DNA from 2 places in the Rhizobium sp. YIM 134829 genome. Region 2 is predicted to be linked to the other one. Evidence: riboswitches for the same ligand, from Rfam matches in the RefSeq annotation. Region 2 holds a riboswitch; the other holds the start of a gene.

Region 1 (9,083 bases), on a different contig from region 2:
GATGAAGGGGCAGGCAGCGGCGCCACAGGTGCATCCGATGCCGTTCTGGCGGAAGACAGGCTGAAGCGCGAAACGCGCCGCGCCGCCCGCGACGGCGGGGCGCTCGATCTCAGCCTCACCTATCGGCTGGGCGTGATGATGCAGGCCTTCTGGGCATCCAAGGTCCGCCTGAAGGTGTTGGGGCTCGGCTCGCTGCTGATCCTGATCATCCTCGCCACCGCCTATATGACGGTGATCCTCAACGAGTGGAACGCCCCTTTCTTCGACGCGATCCAGCGGCGCGACCTGCCGGAATTCTTCCATCAGCTCGAAATCTTCGCGCTCATCGCCGGCATCCTGCTGTTGCTCAATGTCGTTCAGGCCTGGCTGAACCAGATGACCGCGCTCTACATGCGCGAAGGCCTGACGCGCGACCTCGTCGATCAATGGCTGACGCGCAAGCGCGCGCTCCGGCTTTCCTCCCGCGGGCTGATCGGCATCAATCCCGACCAGCGCCTGCATGAGGATGCCCGTACGCTTGCCGAAAGCACGACCGGGCTGACGCTCGGTCTCATCCAGGCGACCATCCTGCTCGTCAGCTTCATCGGCGTGCTCTGGGACCTGTCGAGCGGCTTCGTCTTTCACCTCTCCGGCCACAGCTTCTCCATTCCCGGCTACATGGTTTGGGCAGCGGTGCTCTATGCGGCTTCGGCCTCGATACTGAGCCGCATCGTCGGGCGCAAGCTGGTCCGGATCAATGCCGACCGTTCCTCCCGCGAGGCGGAGCTCCGCTTCTCGCTCATGCATGCCAGCGAAAGCATGCCGGCCATCACCGTCGTCGGCGGCGAAGAAAGCGAGCGCCATCGGATCGGCGAAAGCATCACCGCCGTGCTGCAGGTGATGAAGCGGCTGGCGCTTGCCAATACCAACCTCACCTGGGTGTCCGCCGGCTATGGCTGGGCAGTGGTCGTGGTGCCGATCATCGTCGCGGCGCCCGCCTATTTCTCGGGCGGCCTGAGCTTCGGCCAGCTGATGATGTCGATCGGCGCCTTCAACCAGGTGAACACCGCGCTGCGCTGGTATGTCGCCAATTTCGCGGCCATCGCCGAATGGCGGGCGACGCTGATGCGCGTCACCGATTTCCGCCAGACACTGACCGACATGGAGGAGGAGTTCCAGCCGGAGCGCGCCATCCTCTACCGCCAGACTGAGGACACGCTGACGCTCGACGAGGTGGAGATCGCCAATGCCGTCGATGCCGATCCGCAATTGGCGGGCGGCTTCCGCTTCGTGGAAACGGCAGTGGAGATCCGGCCCGGCGAGCGGATCATGGTCAATGGCGACCATCATGTGAACCGCAAGCTGCTGTTCCAGGCGCTGGCCGGGCTCTGGCCCTGCGGCAGCGGCCGGATCGGCCTGCCGCGGCAGGACGACATGATGTTTCTGCCGCAGACAGCCTATATTCCGGATGGCACGCTGCGCGATGCGCTGGCCTTCCCCGACCCTGCCGACAGCTATGCTGCCGACGACATCGCAGCAGTCCTGGACAAGGCCGGCCTGGGCCACCTCGTCCCCAAGCTCGACACCCGGGCGCGCTGGGAAAAGGTCTTGAGCGCGGAGGAGCAGAAGACGATCCCGATCGCGCGGCTGCTGCTCAAGCGGCCGCGCTTCGCGATCTTCGAGGAAGTGTTCGAGGGCATGGAGCCGGACTGGAAGGTGAAGGTGACCGGCCTTCTGACGGCACTGCCCGAGACGGCGATGATCTATATCGGCCGGTCGGACACCTACAGAAAGGCACTGTCGCCGCGGGTGCTCCATCTTCAGGCGCTCGATCCGGAAGGCGGGCCGGCAGGGCGCGACGAGGCACCGCCCGCCCGACCGACCACTGCCTTTCGCATCGGCGCCCGATAGGCCGCCATCCGGTCCTCAATCGGTTGTTAAGCGCGCACTTCTAGGCTGCGCTGAGACAACGGAGGACAGGCCGGCATGCGCAACAGAACCGATATGCGGATCGCCGCCGCCACCGCGCTCGTCGGCCTGATGCTCGCGGCCCTCTATCAGATCCGGCTCTGGACCATCGGGCCGGACGGCTATTCCCTCCTGTCCGGCCGCCTGCCCTATTGGGACTTTTCCAACCTCTGGGCCGGCGGGCGACTGGCGGTCGAAGGGCGGGTCGATGCGATCTTCGATCCCGAGATCTATCGCGCCGCGCTGCGGGCCTGGTTCGGCAGCGGCTTACCGGACCAGGAATGGAGCTATCCGCCCTCGATCCTGCTCATCGGCGTGCCGCTCTCGCTCCTGCCGCTGCCACTCGCCTATGGGATCTGGACCTTCGGCACGCTCGCCTGCCTCTACGCGATGCTGCGCCTCTTCGCCCTGCCACCGCTCGTGACAGTCGCGCTTCTCGTCAGCCCCGGCGCGCTCGCGACCAGCCTGTTCGGCCAGAACGGCAGCCTGACCGCCGCCCTGCTGCTCGGCGCCCTGATCCTCCTGCCGACCCGGCCGATCCTTGCCGGCGTGCTGGCCGGGCTGCTGACGATCAAGCCGCATCTTGGCCTGCTCCTTCCCCTCTGCTTTCTCGTTTCCGGCCAGTACCGCGCCATCGCCGCGGCGGCCGTGACCGGCGCGGCGATGGCGCTTTTGACGGGACTCTTCTGGGGTTTCGAGGTCTGGTCCGCCTTCTTCACGAAAACCGGCCCGCTGATGACGGCGATCCTGGAGGCGGAGTTTCCACAGGGCTATCAGGTCAATGCCATGACGGTCTTCATCCTCGCCCGCGCACTCGGGCTCAGCCTCGGCTGGGCCTATCTTTGCCAGGCCATGGCCTTCACAGCGGCCGCGCTCGCATGCATTTGGATCTGGCGCCCGTGCTTTGCCATGGACCACCGGCAGCGCGCCTGCCTGACCGCCGTTCTGACGTTGATCGCCACGCCCTACGGCTATTCCTATGATGCGGTGCCGCTTTCGGTCGCCGCGGCCTGCTTCTTCCTGACCGACCCACGCCTGCCACGCCCGCTGCTGGCGCTTACCTATCTCTGGCCGTTGATCCTGCACATTCCCAACCGCCAGGGGCTCATGATCGCGGTGCTGGTGCCGATCCTGTTTGTGGGAATGGTGCTTTGGTCGCGACGCACGGCGCCAGTTCCGCAGTCGGTAGTGGTCGAAGGACGTGGCGCGATCCCGAGCGGAGCGGAGGCCTGACGGCTCTCAGCGCCGCGCGCCGCAAAGCCGGCCCCAGCTACCCCTCAAGCTCTTCCCGGAGCATTTCCAGTTCCAGCCATTCCTGCTCCATCGCCTCGATGCGGGCCCGCAGCGTCTCCAGCTCCTTGGCAAGCGTGGCGAAGCGGGTCGGGTTCTTGGCGAAAAGCGCCGGGTCGGCCATTTCGGTCTCGCGCCTGGCGATCTCGGCTTCGGCCCTCTCCATCTCCTTCGGAATGGTCTCGAGCGCGAACTTCTGCTTGAAGGAAAGCTTGCCCTTTCCGCCCGCGGAAGGTTTGGCCGCGGGGGAGGCCTCGGCCACCCTCGCCTTCTCGCTCTTCTCCGCCCGCCTGCGTTCCTCCGCCGCGCCCTTGCGCTGGGCCATCATGTCGGAATAGCCGCCCGCATATTCGATCCAGCGCCCGTCCGGCGTGGTCGGGTCGGCGGGGGCGATGGTGGAGGTCACTGTCCGGTCGAGGAAGTCGCGGTCGTGGCTGACGAGGATGACCGTACCCGCGAAGCCGGCGACGATTTCCTGCAGCAGATCCAGCGTCTCGATGTCGAGGTCGTTGGTCGGCTCGTCGAGGATCAGAAGATTGGTTGGCCGCGACAGGATACGGGCCAGCATCAGCCGCGCCCGCTCGCCGCCGGAGAGATTCTTGATCGGCGTGCGCGCCTGTTCGGGCTGGAACAGGAACTCCTTCATATAGCCGGTGACATGACGCTGCTCGCCATTGACAAGCAGCGTCTCGCCGCGTCCATCGGTCAGGTAGTTGGCGAGCGAGGACTCGAGGTCGAGGTCCTCGCGGCGCTGGTCGAGCGTCGCGATCTCCAGATTGGTGCCCAGCTTGACGCTGCCCTCGTCCGGCGTCAGTTGGCCTGTGAGCATTTTCAACAGCGTCGTCTTGCCCGCCCCGTTCGGCCCGACCAGACCGATGCAATCGCCGCGGTGGACGCGGATGGAGAAGGGCGCGACGATGGTGCGCGGCCCGTACTGCTTGGTGATCTTCTCCGCCTCGATCACCAGCTTGCCGGATTCCTGCGCATCGGAGAGGCTCGCCTGCACGGTGCCTTGCGGACCCTTGTGGCCGCGATACTGGCCGCGCAGATCCTGCAGCGCGCCGAGCCGGCGCATGTTGCGCTTGCGCCGTGCCGTCACGCCATAGCGCAGCCAGTGCTCCTCCCGCTCGATCTGCTTGCCGAGCTTGTGCTGCTCCAGCTCTTCGGCCTCCAGCACCTCGTCGCGCCAGGCCTCGAAAAAGGCGAAGCTGCGGTCGAGCCGGCGCGAGCGGCCGCGATCGAGCCAGACGGTGGCGGTCGAGACCTTCTCGAGGAAGCGCCGGTCATGCGAGATCAGGATCAGCGCCGAGCGCGTCTTCAGGAGCTCGCCTTCTAGCCATTCGATGGTCGGCAGATCGAGATGGTTCGTCGGCTCGTCGAGCAAGAGAATATCCGGCTCCGGGGCCATGACGCGGGCGAGCGCCGCCCGGCGCGCCTCGCCGCCGGAAAGCGAGGCCGGATCCTCTTCGCCGGTCAGCCCAAGATGCGAGAGGAGATAGGCGACGCGATAGGGATCATCCCCCGGGCCGAGGCCCGATTCGGCATAGGCCTGCACGGTGCGATGCGCGCCGAAATCCGGCGCCTGTTCGAGATAGCGCACCGTTGCCGAGGGATGACGGAAGACCTCGCCCGATTGCGGCTCCACCATGCCGGCCGCCACCTTGAGCAGGGTCGACTTGCCCGACCCGTTTCGGCCGACCAGGCAGAGGCGCTCGCCCGGCTCCAGCTGCAGGCCGGCGCCGTCAAGCAGCGGCGTACCGCCGAAGGTGAGCACGATGTCGTCGAGTTTCAGAATGGGTGGTGCCATGGTCAGGCTCCCGTCATATCAAAGGGCCGGGCGAGCAGCAGCGCGCGGCCGGCCTCAAGCGTCAGGGTCACGCGCCCCTCCGCCACATTGGAAATGGTCCGCGATGCGCCGAAGGGCAGATCGAAGGCGGACAGCGGATAACGGGCACCATCGATCGACAGGCCTTTCAGCGGATCGAGCCCCAAAACGGAGAACAGGCTGCCCGGCGGCAGATCGACCGACAGCCTGCCATCTTGCAATGGATAGGCCTCTTCCTCGCCGCTGGTGAGCATCACCTCGTAGCCGCGCTCGGAAAGCTCTACCGCGTGCAGCAGATGCATCAACGCATGATCGCTGCGCTCGCCCCCCAGAGCTCCGGCGAGAATCAGCCGGCGGGCGCCGCGGGCGATCGCTTCGGCGACGGCGATCTCGCCATCCGTCTCGTTCTTGGCCGGCGGATAGGGCTCGCGCGGCACGCCGGCATAGGCGGCGCTCAGCGCCTCGGAGCTCGAATCGAAATCGCCGATCCACACCTCCGGCGTCAGGCCGAGTGCCGCCGCATGGCGCATGCCGCCATCGGCGGCGATCACGCGTGCGCCGGCGATCTCTGCGCGGAGCCGGTCGGTCACGCTGAGCGTGCCGCCCAGGAGAATGACGAAGGGGCTGTCGGTCATGGCATCGCCATAGCGCGAAGCGCTGCCCAGAGCAAAGGGCAAAGGCAAAGCGCGATCTTGTCAAGCGCCCGCGCCGCAGCTACATCTCGCTCTGCTCTAACGGGGTGCCTTTCGGATGATGGAAAGGCTGAGAGGCCAGCTGGCCAACCCGCGGAACCTGATCCGGCTAACACCGGCGGAGGGATTAGACGGCACGGCACACCGCCGCTCTTTCCCCTTGTGAAATCGAACCGAGAAGGAGATGTGCGATGCGCAGTAGATGGCTGACCTTTCTAACCCACTCTCTCACCCCCGTCCTGGCCATCACTCTCGCGACGGGCTCGGCCGCGGCGCAGGAGAAGCGGCTGACCGTCTACACCTATGAGAGCTTCACCAGCGAATGGGGCCCCGGTCCGAAGATCGCCGCCGGCTTCGAGAAGACGTGCGACTGCAAGGTCGATTACGTCTCGGTTGCCGATGGCGTGGAGCTTCTGACGCGGCTGAAGCTCGAGGGCACTGCCTCCAAGGCCGATGTCGTGGTCGGGCTCGATACCAATCTGGTGGCGGAGGCCAAGGAGACCGGCTTCTTCGCGCCGCATGGCGTCGAGGCGGCTGAACTGAAGGTACCGGGCAATTTCTCCGACGACACCTTCCTGCCCTATGACTACGGTCATTTCGCCTTCGTCTACGACACCGAGACACTCAAGACGCCGCCGAAAAGCCTCAAGGAGCTGGTCGAGGGTGACGCTTCGCAGAAGATCGTGATCGAGGATCCGCGCACATCGACGCCGGGTCTCGGCCTGCTGCTCTGGGTCAAGGCGGTCTACGGCGATGCCGCACCCGCCGCCTGGGCGAAGCTGAAGGACCGCGTGCTGACGGTCACCCCCGGCTGGTCGGAGGCCTATGGCCTGTTCACCAAGGGCGAGGCGCCGATGGTGCTCTCCTACACCACCTCGCCCGCCTATCACATGGTCGAGGAAAAGACCGAGCGCTACCAGGCCGCCGCCTTCTCCGAGGGCCATTACATCCAGATCGAGGTGGCGGGCCTGACCAAGTCCAGCCATGACCCGGTGCTCGCCAAGGCCTTCCTCGCCTATCTGACCGGCGCCGAGGCTCAGACCATCCTGCCGGTGACCAACTGGATGATGCCGGTGGCGACCCCCGCGGCGCCGCTGCCTGATGCCTTCTCCAAGCTCGTCGCTCCGCAAAAGACCCTGCTGATCCCCTCTGATGACGTGGCGAAGAACCGCAAGGCCTGGGTGGACGAGTGGCTGGCGGCCATGAGCCGGAGCTGAGGTCCTTGGATCGAGCGCCGACAGCCCCGGCGGCCCGCGCCGGTCCGCGCCGCCGGCTGACCATCCTGTCGGGTCTGGCGGCGCTGGCGGCGATCGGCGTGTTCGTCATTGCCGCTCCGCTTGCGCTCGGCCTTGCCTCCGGCATCAGCCAAGGCGGCCTAAGAGAGGACAGCCGACCGCTTATCGATGCCTATGTGCTGAACGCCGCCCGCTTCACTCTGCTGCAGGCCGTTCTTTCCACGGCTCTTTCGGTGCTCCTGGCGATTCCGGTCGCCCTGGCGATTGCCCGGCGCCGGCAGTTCCCCGGCCGCATCTGGCTGTTGCGGCTGCTGGCGCTGCCGCTCGGCCTGCCAGCGCTGGTCGGTGCGCTCGGCCTGTTGAGCATCTGGGGCCGGCAGGGCGCGGCGAACACGCTTCTCGATATCCTCGGCTTCGGGCGTCCGCTGACCGTCTATGGGCTGCAAGGCATCCTGCTCGCCCACGTCTTCTTCAACCTGCCGCTTGCCGTGCGGCTGATGGTGGCCGGGCTCGACCGGATCCCCAGCGAATATTTCCTGCTCGGCGCCAATCTCGGCCTGTCGCGCCTGTCGCTGCTGCGCTTCGTCGAAGGGCCGGTGTTACGGGCGCTGATGCCGGGGATTGCCGGGCTGATCCTGATGCTCTGCGTCACCAGCTTCACCCTGGTGCTGACGCTCGGCGGTGGACCGGCGGCCAGCACGATCGAGGTCGCGATCTATCAGGCCCTGCGTTTCGATTTCGACCTGCCGCGCGCCATCGCCCTGGCAGGACTGCAGCTGGCCATAACCGCACTCCTGCTCCTGGCTTTCACCCTCCTGGGATCGCAGCCGGCCGAGTCCGAGACAAGCGGCCGCGTGCCGCGCCGGTTCGATGGCGCCGGCCTTCCCTCCCGCCTCGGCGATGCCGGCGTCATTGCGCTCGCTGCGCTCTTCGTTGCCAGCCCGATGCTGGCGGTTCTCATCGCCGGGCTGCGCGCCGATCTCGTCCGCCTCGCGCTCGATCCGGCGGTCCATCGCGCATTGCTCACCAGCCTCGCCATCGCCACCGCCTCCTCGATTCTGTCGGTCCTCCTCACCTTTTTCATGCTGCAGGCCCGGCTCGCGCTGATCGCGCGGCGCAGCCGCCAGCCTTCCAGGCTCGATGCCGCAAAGCTTTTCAGCGCCGCCGTGTCGGGTGCCACCTCGCTCGTGCTTCTGGTGCCGCCGGTGGTGCTCGGCGCCGGCTGGTTCCTGGCGCTCCGGCCTACCGGCGACGTCGCGCGCTACGCGCCCGTGATCATCGTCGCCATCAATGCGCTGATGGCCCTGCCCTTCGTCGCCCGCATCCTCGCTCCGGCCCTTGCGACCCATGCGGCACGAACCGCGCGCCTGGCCGACAGTCTCGGCATGGCCGGCTGGAGCCGCCTGCGGTGGATCGATGCGCCGGTGCTCGCCCGTCCGCTCGCCATGGCGCTCTCCTTCGCCGCGGCCCTCTCGCTCGGCGATCTCGGCGCGGTGGCGATCTTCGGATCCAACGAGGTCGTGACCCTGCCCTATCTGCTCTTCAGCCGCATGGGCTCCTACCGGACGCTCGATGCGGCGGGGCTCGCGCTGCTGCTCGGCCTCGTCTGCCTCCTGCTCACCATGGCCGGCACGCCGCGCCGCGAGATCGCTCTTCGATGACCCGACCTGTCCTTGGCCCGGCCCTCGCCCTCGACCAGACCCGCATCCGTTTCGGCCCGACCACTCTCGACTTCGACATGGCGGTGTCGCCCGGCCGGCTGGTGGCGGTGGTCGGGCAGTCCGGCTCCGGCAAATCGACCCTGCTCAACCTTCTCGCCGGCTTCGAGGCGCCGGAGAGCGGCCGCGTGCTCTTCTCCGGCCAGGACCTGACCGCCGCGGGACCCGCGGACCGGCCTGTCTCGATCGTCTTCCAGGACCACAATCTCTTCGCCCATCTCGATGTCGCCACCAATGTCGGCCTCGGCATTCATCCCGCCTTGCGGCTGACGGCGGATGACCGGGTGCGGATCGCGGCAGCGCTCTCAGCCGTCGGGCTCGAAGGCTTCGAAAAACGCCGGCCGCCGACCCTCTCGGGCGGGGAGCGGCAAAGGGT
Region 2 (9,083 bases):
CTGGTAGCGTCCCGGGTCGAGCGCCGCCGGGCGCTTGGCAAAGCGCGGCAGCGTATCGGCGAAGGCCTGGCGGTTCAGTGCATCGTCAAGCGAGGGGTACGCCTTGATGAAGACGTCCAGCGCGTCCTGCGGATGATTGGTGAGGAAGATCGTCGCCTTCTCGACCGCTCGGAGGAAGCGCGGCAGGCGGGGATCGTCGATCAAATCATCGCGCGTGACGTAGATCAGCTCGTCATAGGCCGGCACACCATGCTCTTCGGGAAAGAAGGCCCGCCCCTCATGCCCTTCGAGCCGCATCTGGGTGAGCTCGAAATTGCGGTAGCCGCCGATCGTCGCATCGACCTTGCCGCCGATCAGCGAGGAGGTCAGGGCGAAATTGACATTGACGAAGGTAACGGAAGAGGCATCGACCCCGGCTGAGGTCAGCATGCGCTTGACCAGCGCATCCTCGAAGCCCGAAACCGAGAAGCCGATCGTCTTGCCCTTGAGATCGGCAATGCCGGCAATCGGTCCGTCCTTCAAGACGGTCAGCGTATTGAGCGGCGTTTCCACCAGCGTGCCGAAGCGCTTGAGCGGCAGGCCGGCCTCGCGGTCGAGATAAAGGCTCGGCTGGTAGTGCAGGCCGATCTCGGCCTGGCCGGCGGCAACGAGCCGCGGCACGGAGGAGGGATCGGACGGCGGCACGAGCGTCACGTCCAGCCCTTCCTCGGCAAAGAAGCCCTTCTCCGCCGCGATCACGAGGGGCGCGTGGTCGGGGTTCACGAACCATTCGAGCATCACCGTCAACCGGTCGGCCGCAGCCGCCGGAAAAGGGCCGGTCAGGGCCGCCGCCAGAAACAGCAGGGGCGCGAGGAAACGGGACAGGGATCGGATCATGGGTTTCTCCAGACGGTCAATCGAAAACAGGGGGACGGGTGCGCGCCCAGGGCGCGAAGGGCCGGGTCAGCCGGTCGATGAGCAGGCGCAGAGCGACAGCGAGAATGGCGAGGAGCACCATGGCGGCAAACACCATGTCGGACTGCATGCGCGCATTGGCCTGCACCATGACGAAGCCGAGCCCGCCGGAAGCGCCGACCCATTCGCCGACCACCGCGCCGAGCGGAGCGAGCGGGGCGGCGACGCGCAGGCCGGTGGCCAGCTGCGGCAGGGCAAGGGGTACGCGGATCTGCGTCAGGATCTGCCAATGGCTGGCCGGCGTCAGCGCCGCGGCATCGACGATGTCCTGCGGGGTCCGGTTCAAGCCATCGGCAAAGGCAGAGGCGACGGGAAAGAAGATGATGATCACCGTCATCGCCACCTTGGACGCCATGCCGAAGCCCAGCCAGAGGACGAGGATCGGCGCCAGGACGAAGACGGGGAAGGCCTGCAGCACGAGGAGCATCGGCCAGGCGAGCCGCCCAAGCCGCGGCCAGGCGGCAAGTAGAAAGGCGATCGCCGCGCCGAACAGGCTGCCGAGGACAAGGCCGGCGACGATCTCGCCCAGCGTGACGGTGGTCTGGTCGAGCAAAAAGGCGCGCTGGCGCCAGAGAGCGGCAAGCACGGCGGCCGGTGTCGGCAGGACGTAGAGGGGAAGAAGCGCGGCCGCCACGGCGCCCTGCCAGAGCAAAAGGACGCCGAAGAGGCCGAGCGCCGCATGGCGCGTCTGCATGCAGCAGCCGCCCTACCGCAGGCCGCCGGAGCGCACCATCAACGGCTCACAATCGGCGGACGCCGGCGCCGCAAGCTGGGAGGCGAGAGAAGAGCGGGTAGGCAACATGGCGATCTCCTGACAATCATCATGGAGATCCGAGCAAGCGAAGAAGGGGAAGGCGCACTGGCGGGCGACCCGTTTCCGTTCCTACGCCGGTATGACCCGGATCAGGTTCAAGGGTCCGGGCTCCACGCCCATCTCAGCACCGTGCGGTGCTCCCCTCGGAATGGCCAAGCAGTGACGGCAAATGCCTGTCCTGTCAACCGTGGCGATCAGGCCAGCCCTTGCGTGACCCCGCGAGGGGCCAGTGCCTCGCTTTTCCGCGTGACAAGCGCGCCCCGATCGGCAAGATGGATCTGCTTGAGAGACAGGGGCGCTCGCTGCGAGGCGGGCTGAGAAGCACCCTTTGAACCTGAACCGGATAATGCCGGCGGAGGGAGTCGCTTGGGGGACGGTCCTGGCGGCGATCACCGCCCTTCCCTTCAAGTCGCGTCCGCTCCGTCGCCTGAGGAGCACCATGACGCAGGATCATTTCACAGGACAGCTTTTGCACGAGGTGCGGCAGGCGCGCCCCCTCGTCCACTGCATCACCAATTACGTCGCCATGTCGATCGCCGCCAATGTGCTGCTGGCGGCCGGCGCCTCGCCGGCCATGGTCCATGCCGAGCAGGAGACGGAGGAATTCGCAGCGCTCGCCGGTGCGCTGACGATCAATATCGGCACTTTATCCGCGCCCTGGGTAGACGGCATGCGGCGCGCGATCCGCGGCGCCACGACCGCCGGCCGCCCCTGGGTTCTCGACCCGGTCGCTCACCAGGCGACGCGCTATCGCAGCGAGGTGACGGCGTCGCTGATGGCGCTCTCCCCGACCATCATCCGCGGCAATGCTTCTGAAATCCTGGCGCTGTCCGGTGCTGCGAGCCGTGGCCAAGGCGCCGATAGCGGCGACCCGGTCGCCGTGGCCGAATATGCTGCGCGGCGCATCGCCCATTCGAGCGGAGCGGTCGTCGCCGTGACCGGCAGCGTCGATTTCGTGACCGACGGGCGCCGCGCGCGGCGCATTCATGGAGGCTCGGAGCTGATGCCACAGGTGACCGCGCTCGGCTGCGCGCTGACCTGCCTGATCGGCGCCTATGCCGCCGCGCGCCCGGACGATCCCTTTGAAGCCACCACCGGCGCCCTGGCGCTGTTCGCCGTGGCCGGCAGCCAGGCCGGAGCCCAGGCCGACGGCGCCGGCTCCTTCGCCTGGCGGTTCCTCGACCGTCTCACGACCGTCGATCCAGCCGCTGTGACAGCCGAAGCGCGGATCGAGACGGTGTGACACGCGGTAGGAGTCATGATCGGCTTCGCGCTTCGAAGAAGCGAGCCGTGAGGACTATGCCGAGCGCGAGGCAACCCTGGCGAGGGTGGGCCTTGCGTGCGGTTCGTCGTCATCGGCAACAACGGAGGCCGGCGCGGGTGCCACGTCGAGATCGGTTTCCACCCGGTTTCGCCCGGCCTGCTTGGCGCGGTAGAGCAGATGGTCGGCCGTGGTCATCAGCGCCCGCAGCGTATCGCCCGGGCGGACCGCCACGAGGCCGGCGCTGAAGGTGACGTGGCGGGTGATCGCCGTTTCGGCGAGGACTTCGACAGCGAAACGCGCCGAGACCGCTCGAAGCAGCTGCTTGGCCTCATCATGCTCACGCCCGATCAGCAGCGCCGCGAACTCCTCGCCGCCCATGCGCGCCACACAATCCTGCGGACCGAAGATGCTGCGAGCCACGCGGCCGAAAATTTTCAGCACCTGATCGCCGGCATCATGGCCATAGTCGTCGTTGATCTGCTTGAAGTTGTCGAGATCGAAGAGAACGAGCAGCGGCGCCGGCTCGAGCTCTTCCGTCCGCTCGGCAATGACCGGGGTGGCGCGCTGTGTAAAGGCGCGGCGGTTGTCGAGCCCGGTCAGGAAATCGGTCTGCGAGGCGCGCAGCAGCTGGTGCCGGCTCTCCTCGCGCGTCAGCGAGAGGAGCGCCATCGGCGCCGCCATGGAGAAAACCACGCCCTCGAACATGGTGAAGAGCGCGATGGCGTCCAGCACCCCGTCCTGGTTCAGCGAATAGGCGAAGGGAATGACGACGACGCGGGCCAGATAAACCATGCCGTGCAGGCCGAAAACGACGGCGGCGAGAACCCAGGAACGGGTCGGGCCGGTGGTGCCGTTGAGCACCAGCATCAAAGCGAGCGCGAAACAGGGGATGGTGATGAAGAAACTGCCGACCGCGCTCCAGATCGCATAGGAGAGATTGGGCCCGATCAGGAGCCAGACGGTGGCAGCCATGAGCGCGAACACCAGCGTCTTGCGCGGCAGCCGCACGCCGACAAAGGGCATGGCGCCCAAGAGAAGCAGCCAATAGCCGCCGACCATCAGGATGTTTGTGACGCCCTGCACCACGATGAGCGGCAGGCTGGCGCGGCCGAGGAAGATTCCGCACCCGATCGCCATCAGGATATAGCCGACCGTCCAACACATCAGCTCCCGGGCCCGTTCGGCGTTAAATCGCCGCTCCCAGAACGTCATGACGGCCGCAACGGCAAGCGTGCCGAGGCCGACGGCAAAGAGGGTGGGAAGACTGAGCGGCATTGGAAAGTTCCAGGTTTCGAAGAAGACCCTATGACGGCGGTTCTTTCGCATTCCCTACCAAACCGTGCGATCTCAAAGATTGGTTGATGTGTCATTACAACCAGTCAGAGCAGGATCGGACTTCCGCCCCCTACCGATCCTTGCTCCTGTTGACAAGCTGTGGATAACAGAACATATAGAGAACAAATCACTGCGTTCGTTTCGCACCATCCCAGTGCGAAGGGGGCTCACAGGTCACCGGCCAGCCCGAGGTGGCGGCGCCGACGAGGAATGGCAGACGATCGGCCGGATGAGCCGCCGATCGGCAGCAGGAAGCGAGGTCGCGATGGAAGAGCAGATCCAGATCCGTGAAAGTGTGCGCATGCTTCTCGCCCAGGGCGAGGCATCGCGTCGGCGGGCCGAGGCAGCACGCGAGGAGATGCGCGTCCGCGTCGCAGCACTCTCCGCCAAGCCGGGCGAAAAGATCCTCGCCGCCATCCGCGAGGCCCGTCAGGGAACCAGCCACTGAGGCGCCTGACGACCAGCCTGTTTCCCCGGCTCATGGTCTGATGCACAACCGGCGGTGTCGGCCAGGATCGACGCTCTGCCCCTCCTCGCGTGAGCCACGATCCGCATTGCGGTCATGAGGCTGCTTGACGCCTCGACCCACGCCCGGTCGTGTCGTGGCCTGTTGTAGCAATCGGACAGTCAAGCCAATCAATCCCTCATCGGCACCCGCATGGGCGCTCGCCCCCGGGGGCGACGCATTTTACCCATCACGGCATCGGTACGGAATCGGCAGCCTCTGCGTGTTCCCTGCGACGAGACGACGCCCACACCATCCCTGACCGTGCATTTTGCAACCTCGACACCACATGGACAGGTTGAGACCTCTATAAACGTGAATTGGTAAGTGCTATTTTAACTTTCTCAGAGAAGCCGACGTGCCTTTTGACAAGCCGACCGGTTTGTGCAACTCAGACTGTAGCCTGCAAGAATGCGCATATACTGAAAAAAATAACTGGCTGGAGGGAACTGCCCATTCCATTTGGCATCACACGAGATCGACACCCGCTACAATTTTAGAATTAGTAAAAATAACTAGTCTTACAACCCGGGGAGAGGGGGAGCTCCAATTGCATAAGTTGATCCGCTCCCGCATCATCACCGCGTTCTGACAGAACCCACAGAGGCCCCTATGCCACTCATTCCCGGTAATCCGATCGACGTCTATGTCGGTTCCCGCATTCGCCTTCGCCGTCTGATGCTCGGCATGAGCCAGACCAAGCTGGCCGACCAGCTCGGCGTCACCTTCCAGCAGGTGCAGAAGTACGAGAAGGGGGCCAACCGCGTTGGCGCCAGCCGTCTGCAGCACATTGCCGACGTCCTGAAGGTGCCGATCAGCTTCTTCTTCGAGAATGGCGGCGAGCCGGAAAAGGAAGGCGGACTGGGCGAGGCGCAGGATGTCGCCGGCTTCGTCAGCACCAAGGAAGGCATGGAGTTGAATCGCGCCTTCTTTGCGATTACCGATACCAAGGTTCGCCAGTCGATTGTCGCGCTGACCAAGTCGCTCGCCAGCAGCATGGGAGGAGCTGAAGATGACCAGCGTCGCAGATCCACCGGCGACGAGCTTCACGCTGATCACGCTCGGGGAGCTGACGCTTAAGGACGAGAGCGGGGTTGCGGTCAGCTGCCCCGATAAGGTCCTGCTGCTGCTCGCCTTCCTCGCAACGCAGCCGGATGGCGCCCGCAATCGGCGCGATCTCGCCAATCTGATCTGGCCGGATGCACCGGACGAAGCGGCCGACACCAATCTCAGGTCGGCCCTTCGTCGGATGCGTCTGGCCGTTCGCAATGCGCCGCTCCTCCTAAGCGAGGGAACGGCGCTGCGGCGCAATCCCGTTGCGCTCCTTTGCGATCTCGATGCCGTTCCGCCTTCCGAGCGCCCGGTCGCGCAGCTCACTTGGCTGACGGCCGCCGTTGCGCGCGGCTTCCTTGATCGCGATCTTCGTCACACGCCTGCGATCGAACACTGGATTGCCGGCGTCCGCGCCACCCATCGCCTGCTCTTGAGGGCAGCCTTCTTCCATTGCTACGGGGCGCACCGTGCAGCCGCCGGCGATGACGTGCTTCAAGCGGCCGCCGTGTCGCTGCTTGTTCACGACCCTGCCGATGAGGAGGTGCGCCGGGCGCTCCAGGGCTTGAGCGCCAGCGCCGTGCCGGTCCGCAGCCCGCTTGCGCCGCCAGGCACCGTGGCAATGTCCGTTGCGCCTGATGATCCCGCCGCTCCCTCGGCGACCGTCCTCCCCTTCGTCTATCCCGGTCTTGGCCCCTCGTCGCCGATCGTTCCCACAGGCGGCGGGTTCGAACCGGCCGAGCCCTCACGTCCCCAAGCGACTGCGGCGGCGCAGGCGGAGGCTCATCTGCCGATAGCTCGACCGCCACGGCCCGTCCTGCCCCGTCTCGCTCTGCTGCCGCCCGACACGGCGCGGGAAACGCGCCAGGCAGGCGCGCTGGCCAATGCGCTGATCGAGGACGTCACCATCGGCCTCTGCTCGCTGCGCAGCGTCTCGGTGGTGGCCCCGTTCACCGCCGAGCGCTACCGCGCCTCGGCCGACAAGGCGGCTCTCCTCGAGCGGCATGGTGTGACCTATACGCTCGACACGCGCCGCTCCTACGACAGCGTCTATGCGCAGCTGATCTTCGTGCCGGGTGACGAGATCATCTGGGCGGCGCGCTTCCCGCTGACCTCGGAGAGCCTCGCCGCACAGCGCGTCGCGATCGCCCGCGGCATCATCGAGAACACGACGGACCGCCTCGAGCAGAGCAAGGCCAGCCATCTCGACTATCAGCGCCGGCCAGATGCCTATGTCGCCTATCTGAAGGGGACCCAGCATCTCGGCAGTCTCGAGCTGGCGGACATCCGCAAGGCGCGACGGATGATGCGCGAAACGCTGCAGCTCGATGCCGGCTTCGCGCCGGCGATGGCAGGCATGGCACGCGCACTGGTGACGGAATGGCTTCTGACCGCACGGGGCGACAAGGACCTGCTGCTCGCGGCGGAGCGACAGGCGCTTCGCGCCGTTCAGAGTGATCCTGGCCTCGCCTCCGCCTATCGGGAACTGGGCGTTGTCGCCCTCTACCGCGGCCGCCTGGATGAGAGCCTGGAAGCGCTTCAGAAGGCGGAGACGATCAGCCCACATTATGCCGATGTGCTCTACAGCCATGCCGATACGCTGGTGCACGGCGCACGGCCGCGTGAGGCGTTGGAGAAGATCACCCGCGCGATCGACCTCAACCCCCTGTGTCCGGACAGCTATTTATGGTCGGCTGCCGGTGCCTGCTACTTCCTCGGCGACTATGATTCCGCGCTCGCCTACATCAAGCGAATGGACAATCCGCGCCCGGCCGACAGACTGGCGGCCGCGAGTTGGGGAATGCTTGGCAATACACGGCAAGCGCGTGTATATAGACAGCGTGTTCTGCAGGAACATCCCGACTTCGAGCTGGAGCGCTGGCTCGAGCTGGTTCCCAACCGGGAAGCTTGGCAGCGTGAACTCTATCGAGAAGGCTTGCGCAAGGCCGGGTTTTAGCATGGAGACTGACATGGCCCAGGTTGTAATTCTCGGACTGGAAGGTGAAGAGGGACTCTGGATCGCCGATCTCGGCGCTGGCACGGTGACCCCCTTCAAGGATAAGACCGCCGGGGCGCTGGCCGCCGGCGCCACAGCCAGCCGCACCGGCATGGTGGCCAAAGGCGTCGACTTCGCAGTCGCCATCTCCTCGGTCTCCGAGGCGGCTGCCGGCCACTACGAAGGTCGGTGAGGCCGGCTTGCAGACTGCGACGACCTGCGCGCTTGATGCGCGATGACGGGAGATCCCTATCGGTCGCGTGATCCGGCCGAGACCGTCTCCATGATGACGCCTCACCTGGCAGCCCTCGGCATCACCCGGGTCGGCTGCCAGACAGGGCTCGATCGTCTCGGCATTCCCGTCTGGTTTGCCGTGACGCCCAATGCCCGGGCGATCGCCATTGCTCAGGGCAAAGGGGTGACGGACGACGACGCCAGGGCCTCGGCCGTCATGGAAGCGGTCGAGCGGGCCATCGCCTCCGCTCCCTCCTGCCCTCGCCACACCCTATCGAAAACGCAGATCGCGGCCGCCGGAGGCCGGCCCGACGACCTCGACATGCTGCTCAGCCCGAACGCCTCGGCCCCTTCCCCGGACGAAGCGCTCGAATGGGTCGTGGCCGACCATCTTCTGGACGGCAAGCCGGTCCACCTTCCCTTCGACGCCGTGCATCTCGATCGAACCTTGCCCGATCCCCGTTACTGGCGTTCGTCCGACGGTCTGGCCTCCGGCAACAGCTGGAACGAAGCCGTGCTACACGGCCTGCTCGAACGCGTCGAACGGGATGCGCTGACGCTCTGGCAGGTGACGCCGGCCACTCGACGGACGGCGGCGCTCGACCCCGCCCTGCTCCGCTCCGACATGATCGATAGCCTCATCGCGCGGATCGAGTCGGCGGGTCTCGTCCTGCGGCTGTTCGACATCACCTCCGACCTCGGCCTGCCCTGCTTCATGGCCCTGATCGCGCCCCGGGCGGTGCTGAAGGGGGGACCGGTGCGCCATGTCCAGCTGACACTTGGCAGCGGTGCCCATCTTGCCGCTGAGGCAGCCGCGCTGCGGGCGATCACCGAGGCCGCCCAGTCTCGCCTTACCTTCATCGGCGGCGCCCGCGACGATGTCCCGGCCGCCATGTTCACGCAGCCGGCGCCGGAGGATCTCTGCCAGATC

The links. Region 2 has a riboswitch for thiamine pyrophosphate ahead of thiM (hydroxyethylthiazole kinase). Riboswitches for the same ligand answer to the same signal wherever they lie in the genome.
Region 1: another riboswitch for thiamine pyrophosphate. It lies ahead of thiB (thiamine ABC transporter substrate binding subunit); the one in region 2 lies ahead of thiM (hydroxyethylthiazole kinase).

Annotation. Positions count from the first base shown of each region.
Region 1 is NZ_JBKHKI010000004.1:77,236-86,318, reverse strand. It holds gene ACLE20_RS09230 (ABC transporter ATP-binding protein/permease) at 1-1,890, shown strand, start outside; gene ACLE20_RS09225 (glycosyltransferase family 87 protein) at 1,966-3,180, shown strand; gene ACLE20_RS09220 (ABC-F family ATP-binding cassette domain-containing protein) at 3,218-5,044, opposite strand; gene ACLE20_RS09215 (thiamine diphosphokinase) at 5,047-5,697, opposite strand; TPP riboswitch at 5,788-5,898, shown strand; gene thiB (thiamine ABC transporter substrate binding subunit) at 5,946-6,971, shown strand; gene ACLE20_RS09205 (thiamine/thiamine pyrophosphate ABC transporter permease ThiP) at 7,028-8,650, shown strand; gene ACLE20_RS09200 (ATP-binding cassette domain-containing protein) at 8,647-9,083, shown strand, end outside.
Region 2 is NZ_JBKHKI010000006.1:63,478-72,560, reverse strand. It holds gene ACLE20_RS12220 (ABC transporter substrate-binding protein) at 1-864, opposite strand, end outside; gene ACLE20_RS12215 (ABC transporter permease) at 893-1,648, opposite strand; TPP riboswitch at 1,818-1,922, opposite strand; TPP riboswitch at 2,050-2,146, shown strand; gene thiM (hydroxyethylthiazole kinase) at 2,208-3,011, shown strand; gene ACLE20_RS12205 (GGDEF domain-containing protein) at 3,066-4,307, opposite strand; gene ACLE20_RS12200 (hypothetical protein) at 4,597-4,815, shown strand; gene ACLE20_RS12195 (helix-turn-helix domain-containing protein) at 5,485-5,952, shown strand; gene ACLE20_RS12190 (hypothetical protein) at 5,885-7,879, shown strand; gene ACLE20_RS12185 (hypothetical protein) at 7,893-8,111, shown strand; gene ACLE20_RS12180 (YcaO-like family protein) at 8,154-9,083, shown strand, end outside.